Regions from separate parts of the Anaeromyxobacter paludicola genome, predicted to be linked through region 2. Evidence: riboswitches for the same ligand, from Rfam matches in the RefSeq annotation. Region 2 holds a riboswitch; the other holds the start of a gene.
What was found. Region 2 has a riboswitch for cobalamin ahead of AMPC_RS11390 (ribonucleoside triphosphate reductase). Riboswitches for the same ligand answer to the same signal wherever they lie in the genome.

Region 1 (3,369 bases), 1.6 Mb from region 2:
TCGCGGTCCACCCGAGGCCGCCGCTCCGGGAGGCGGCCTGAGCGGGTGGAGCGGGCGAGCGGCCGCGGGCCGCCCCGCCGGGCCCGGTTCCCCTGCGGGGCGGGGGCTGGCGCGGTCCGGCGAGCGGGGCGCAGGATCGTTCACCGGAGGGCCGCGCGCCCTCCCGGAGGAGGCCGCCATGATCCCGAGGAGCATCGAGGCGCACCTGCACGAGCACCACGCCGGAAGCGAGCCGAGATTCCACTTCCGCGCCGTCACCGCCCAGCGGCTCGCGGCGGCGGAGCACATCAGCGGCCGCAGAGTGGCGAAGCCGGTCGTGGTGCGGCTCGACGGGAAGCTCGCCCTGTGCGTCGTCTCGGCCGCCGAGCGGCTCGACCTCGGCGCGCTCGAGCAGGCCACCGGCGCGCCGGCGCGGCTCGCCACCGAGGACGAGTTCGCCGAGCTGTTCCAGCCCTGCGAGGCGGGCGCCGAGCCGGCGCTGGGGATGTTCGGCCTTCCCATCTACGTGGACGCCGACCTGGCGCGGGAGCGGACCCTGCTCATGCGGGCCGGCACGCACGAGGACGCCGTGGAGCTCGACACCGCCGAGTGGATGCGCTGCGAGGGCGCCCGGCCGGTGGAGCGGCTCGGCGCGCGGCTCCACTGATCCGTCACCACGGCTCGCGCCGCCCCAGGACCGCCCTCCCCGGTCCGCGCGCCGTCCCCGCGTCCGCCGCGCGGTCCGCTCCCGGTGAGCGCAGGCGCGCTCCGGCGAGCGCTCGGCGAGGGCACGCGCCTTGCGATGCCCGGTGCGCGGCGCGCGCACTCCCGCGCGCGCCTTCGCAAGGGAGCGCCTGTGAACGACCCCACGACCCACAAGAAGCAGCTGTCGGTGTTCGCCATCATCGACCGCAAGGACCCGAACCGCGCCGCCTACTGGATGAAGATCGGCAGCGCCTTCACCAACCAGGACGGCTCCATCTCGCTCTACCTCGACGCCTTCCCGCTCGGCCCGCACCAGAAGCTGCAGGTGCGGGAGGCGCGCCCGTTCGACGGCCCGCGCCCCACCCGCGCCGAGGCGGGCCTCTCGGAGCTCGCGCCGTGAGCCGGCTCGCCACCGCGGCGCTCGCGGCCGCCCTGCTCCTCCCGGCCGCCCCGGCCCTCGCCGCCAAGAAGCCGCTCGCGCCGGGCGAGCGGATCGACCTCAACCGGGCCAGCGCCGCCCAGCTCATGCGGCTGCCGGGCGTCGGGCGGAAGAAGGCCGAGGCCATCGTGGCCTACCGGCAGCAGCACCCCTTCCAGGCCGCCGAGCAGGTCACGCGCGTGAAGGGGGTGAGCCCGGGCTGGTTCGCCAAGGTCCGCGCCCACCTGTCGGCCGCGGAGCCGCCCGCGAGCCGCGCCGCCGGCCCCAAGGTGGCGCACGCGAAGGGGCCGGGCGCGCACCTTCCGCCGAGGTCGCCGCGCGGCGCCGCGGACCGGCGTCCTTGACAGGCGGCGACGCGAAAGGTTACGCACCGAGCCGCTTCACCCGCTCGGAGGAACAGGGAAGCCGGTCCAAGTCCGGCGCGGTCCCGCCACTGTAGCCGGGGTCAAGCGTCTGCACGCAGTAGCCACTTCCGGCCGTCGCGCCGGAGGGAAGGCCGCAGACGCCGCGGCGTCGTCGCCGCACCCCGGGAGCCAGGAGACCTCCCTCCGAGCAGCGCCGCGAATGGTTCGCGGCGCATCAACGGGTCCGCGTCCGAAGGAGACGCGAAGACTTGGCGCTCGACCGTCACGCCCTCGGGGGCGAAGCCCGCCTGTTCGCGCTCGCCCTCGCGGCGACCGGCGCCCTCGCGCTCGCGCCCGTCCCGGCCGCGGCCGGCGAGGGCGCGCCGGCGCCCGCCGCCGAGGAGCCGCCGCCCGTCACCCTCGACGAGGTGGTGGTCCGCGTCCCCCGCGCCGAGGTCGCCGCGGATCCGACCGCGGCCGCCTCGGTCGTGGAGGCGCGCCGCTTCGCCGGCGAGGCGAAGGAGGTGGCCGAGCTGGTCTCGACCGCGCCCGGCGTCGCGGTGAACGAGTACGGCGGGCTGGGTCACCTCTCCACCGTCTCGATCCGCGGCTCGAACTCGGACGGCGTGAAGGTGCTCCTCGACGGGCTCCCGCTCTCGGGCGCGGCCGGCGGCGGCTTCGACCTCTCCACCGTGCCGCGCCAGTGGCTCTCGCGCGTGGAGGTGGTGCGCGGGGCCGAGGGGGCCCGCTACGGCGCCGGCGCGCTCGGCGGCGTCGTGAACCTCGTCACCCGCCCGGCGGCCGCCGGCAGCTGGTCCTCCGAGCTCTCCTGGGGCTCGTTCTCCACCGGCGCGGCCTCGGCCGACGTCGCGCTCGGCGGCGAGGGCTGGGGCGCGCTCGTCGCCGCCACCGCCCAGGGCTCGAAGGGCGACTTCACCTGGCTCTTCGCCGAGCGGCCCACGGTCCCGGGCAGCGCCCGGATCGAGCGGACGCGCACCCACGACGACGTGGCGAGCGGCGGCGCGCTCGCGAAGGGCTGGCTCGACGCGGCGGGCGGCCGCTTCGACTGGCTGGCGCAGCTCTCCGGCGGGGAGCGGGACCTCCCCGGCTTCCCCTACCAGCTCACGCCGCGCGACTGGGAGCACGACCTGCGCGCCGCGCTGCTGGTGCGCCACGCGCGCGAGCTCGGCGACGGGCTCGTCCTCTCCTCCGGCCTCTCCGGCCGGCTCGACCGCACCGACACCCTCGCCGCCATGACCCGCCCCGACCCGTTCCGGCAGCGGGACCTCGACGGGGAGGCCTGGCTCGGCGCCACCCTCACCCGCGGCGCGCGGGTCACCGACGCCGAGCTCCGCGCCGGGGTCGAGCGGCTCTCGTCCGACGGCGAGGGCGACGCGCGCGCCAGGCCGCGGGCCGCCGTCGCGCTCTCGCACGAGGCGGCCGTCGCCGACGGCCGGCTGCGGCTCACCGCCGCCGGCCGCGCCGAGGCGCAGGGGCAGTACCGCGGGCTCTCGGGCAAGCTCGGGGCGAGCCTCGCGATCGCGGGGCCGCTCTCGGTCCGCGCCAGCGCCGGCCGCACCTTCCGCGCGCCGAGCTTCGCCGAGCTCTTCCTGCAGCAGGGCATCCTGCAGCCGAACCCGGGCCTCGCCTCCGAGACGAGCTTCACCGCCGACGCCGCCCTGGTGGCCGACGGCCGGCTCGGGCTCGCCAGCCTCGGGGCGTTCGGCGCGCTCTACGACGACCTCATCGTCTACCAGCCGGCGAGCCAGGGGCGGCTCAAGCCGTTCAACGACGGCAAGGCGTCCGCGGCGGGGCTCGAGGCGGAGGTGGCGAGCGCGCCGGTCGGGCCGCTCGGCCTCTCCGCCGCCGCGGCCTACACCTACCAGGTGACCGAGACCCTGC
Region 2 (3,369 bases):
ACCGACACCTGGGCCGACGCGCCGGAGCTGCCGGCCGCCCCGTTGCACACGTACGTCACCGTGGGAGCGCTCGCGCCCGCGGTCACGGTGAGGCGCTGGCCTCCCTGCGCGCAGTTCGCGCCGATCGCCTCGTCCTGCACCTGCACCGACGGCGCGACGCCGTCCATCCCCGAGCACCCCAGCGCCGCCGCGGCGACCCCCGCGATCGCGGCCAGCGGAAGCCGCCGGACGCACCCGACCCACCTCGAACCGACTCGCATGAACCCCCCTGTTCACTTTATGTGATACAGCGCCCTACACTCCCTTCCACCCGGGCCGGGAAGTCAAGCGCCGCGTGAGCCTCACGCCTCCAGGCGCCCGGAGGCGGTACGGGCGAGCCTCGCCGCGGTGGAGCCGCAGGGTGCGGACGGTGAGCGCGTCGAGCAGGGCCCGGCGCCGGCGCGTCACTGCGCCGCGCCGTAGTTGACCGTGCCGTTGTTGTGGGTGGCGCTGCTGAGCGGATACCCGAGCACGCAAGTGGAACCGGAGAGCGTGGCCGTCATCCCGACGGAGGGCGTCCCGGTCCCGTTGTTCACCGGCCCGTGGCAGTTGGCGCACGCGAAGTTGGTCTGCTGGTGCGGCCCGGGCGGCGGGTTGCCGTGGCAGGAGGAGCAGGTGGGGACCGCCGTGGCGAGGGTGCAGCCGGTCGGAGTGGGCGTGGGTGTCGGCGTGGGCGTCGGAGTCGGCGTCGGCGTCGGCGTCGGTGTCGGCGTCGGCGTCGGCGTCGGCGTCGGCGTCGCGGTCGAGGACGGCGCCGGCGGGTTCGACTCGGAGCCGCATCCCGCCATCCCAAAGAGGAGCAACCCCGCCGCCGCGACTCCGAGCTTCCGACGCATGCCGACCTCCCGACGAGTTTCCGATTCGCACCCCCGGGCGCCTCGGTGACGAGCCACAGATTGCCGGGGGCCCTCGCAAGCGGCAAGCCCCCGGGGGCTCGCTTTCGCTCCTCCCGCCTGGCTGGCAGCGAGCTCGACGCCACTACATATCGATTGACCTCTCGCGCAGACCACAATATGTTGCGCTTCGCGCTGGTGCTCGGGGGTTCCACCCTCGAGCGAATAGGGAACCCGGTTCGACTCCGGGGCTGCCCCGCAGCGGTAAGCGAGAACGACCTCCGCCACACGCACTGGCCGGTTCGGCTGGGAAGCGGCGGACAGTAGGGTCCGGGACGTCCCGGAGCGCTCGCGAGCCCGAAGACCTGCCAGCGCCCGCCGCCGGAGCTCCGGCGGCGGAACGACCACCTGCCCCGTGGGAGGGCGGAGGTCCCTCGCGCGGCGGCCCCAGGGGTCACGTGCGCCCGGGGCCCTCCGCGCCTCCCTCGAGGCCGCCGCGAGGAGGCACCGTGTTCGACACCATCGAGAAGCGCGACGGACGGATCGTCCCGTTCGACGCGAGCCGCATCCTGAAGGCCATCACCCAGGCGGGCGCCGCCACCGGCGAGCTCGGGCCCGATGAAGCGCGGCGGCTCTGCCAGCGCGTCCTCGCCATCGCCGACGCGACCCTCGACGGCCGCCCCACCGTGGAGCGGATCCAGGACCTCGTGGAGGACGTCCTCCTCGCGAGCCCTCACCGGCGCACCGCTCGCGCCTACACCGTCTACCGCGAGCAGCACCGCGCGCTGCGCGAGGTGTCGGACGCGGCCAGCGTGGCCCTGGTGGACGCCTACCTCGACCGCGCCGACTGGCAGGTGGCCGAGAACGCCAACATGGCCTTCAGCCTCCAGGGGCTCAACAACTACGTGGCGAGCCACGTCAGCTCCACCTACTGGCTCGAGCGACTCTACCCGCCGGAGGTGCGGGACGCCCACCGCTCGGGCGACCTGCACCTCCACGACCTCAACCTGCTCGCCGTCTACTGCGTGGGCTGGGACCTCGGCGACCTGCTCACCGAGGGGTTCCGCGGCGCGGCCGGCAAGGCGGAGAGCGCCCCGGCGCGCCACTTCCGCACCGCCCTCGGGCAGATCGCCAACTTCTTCTACACGCTGCAGGGCGAGGCGGCGGGGGCCCAGGCCTTCTCGAGCCTCGACACCTACCTCGCGCCCTTCATCCGGCGCGACGGGCTCGGCGAGGAGGAGGTGCGCCAGGCGCTGCAGGAGTTCGTCTTCAACCTCAACGTGCCGACGCGGGTCGGCTTCCAGACGCCGTTCACCAACGTCACCCTCGACCTCGAGTGCCCGGCGCGGCTCCGGGACGAGGCGGTGATCATCGGCGGGGAGCGGCAGGAGGCGACCTACGGCGACTTCCAGCCGGAGATGGACCTCTTCAACCGCGCCTTCCTCGACGTGATGGCGGGCGGCGACGCCAAGGGGCGCGTCTTCACCTTCCCCATCCCGACCTACAACATCACGCCCGGCTTCGACTACGACGACCCCCGGCTCGACCGGCTCTGGGAGGTCACCGCCCGCTACGGCCTCCCCTACTTCGCCAACTTCGTGAACTCCGACCTCTCGCCGGAGGACGCGCGGAGCATGTGCTGCCGGCTGCGCCTCGACACCCGCGGCCTGGAGCGGCGCGGCGGCGGGCTCTTCGGCGCGAGCCCGCTCACCGGCTCCATCGGCGTGGTCACGGTCAACCTGCCGCGCCTCGGCCACCTGGCGCGCGACGAGGCCGACTTCCTCGCCCGGCTCGACCGGGTGATGGACCTCGCCCGCGACAGCCTGGTGCTGAAGCGCAAGGTGCTGGAGCGGTACACGGAGCAGGGGCTCTACCCCTACGTCCGCCACTACCTGCGCCACATCCGCGAGCGCAGCGGCTGCTACTGGCGGAACCACTTCTCCACCATCGGGCTGGTCGGGCTGGCGGAGGCGGTCGAGAACCTCCTCGGCGAGCGCTTCGCGAGCGCGCCGGGCCGCGCCTTCGGCCTCAGGGTCCTCGACCACATGCGCGCCCGGCTCGAGGCGTACCAGGCCGAGACCGGCACCCCGTTCAACCTCGAGGCGACGCCGGCGGAGGGCACGAGCTACCGGCTGGCGCGGCTCGACAAGGCGCGCCACCCCGCCATTCGCTGCGCCAACGAGGACGCGGCCGCCGCCGGCGCGGCCCCGTACTACACCAACTCGTCGCAGCTCCCGGTGGACGCGAGCGACGACGTCTTCGCGGTCCTCGATCACCAGGACGAGTTCCAGGCGCGCTACACCGGCGGCACCGTCCAGCACGTCTTCGTGGGGGAGGCGATCGACGACCCCGCGACGGTGAAGCGGTTCGTCCGGACGGTCTGCCAGCGCTACCGGCTGCCGTACTTCACCGTCACCCCGACCTTCTCGGTCTGCGGCGAGCACGGCTACGTCGCCGGCGAGCACCCCACCTGCCCGCGCTGCGGGGCGCAGGCGGA

Region 1: it holds a riboswitch for cobalamin, as region 2 does, so the genes downstream of both, AMPC_RS18230 (TonB-dependent receptor) here and AMPC_RS11390 (ribonucleoside triphosphate reductase) in region 2, are expected to answer to the same signal.

What each region holds. Positions count from the first base shown of each region.
Region 1 is NZ_AP025592.1:4,093,524-4,096,892, reverse strand. It holds gene AMPC_RS18250 (trypsin-like peptidase domain-containing protein) at 1-41, shown strand, start outside; gene AMPC_RS18245 (aminoacyl-tRNA deacylase) at 179-646, shown strand; gene AMPC_RS18240 (hypothetical protein) at 836-1,084, shown strand; gene AMPC_RS18235 (ComEA family DNA-binding protein) at 1,081-1,467, shown strand; cobalamin riboswitch at 1,493-1,667, shown strand; gene AMPC_RS18230 (TonB-dependent receptor) at 1,737-3,369, shown strand, end outside.
Region 2 is NZ_AP025592.1:2,491,397-2,494,765, forward strand. It holds gene AMPC_RS11380 (hypothetical protein) at 1-167, opposite strand, end outside; gene AMPC_RS11385 (hypothetical protein) at 444-875, opposite strand; cobalamin riboswitch at 1,052-1,259, shown strand; gene AMPC_RS11390 (ribonucleoside triphosphate reductase) at 1,382-3,369, shown strand, end outside.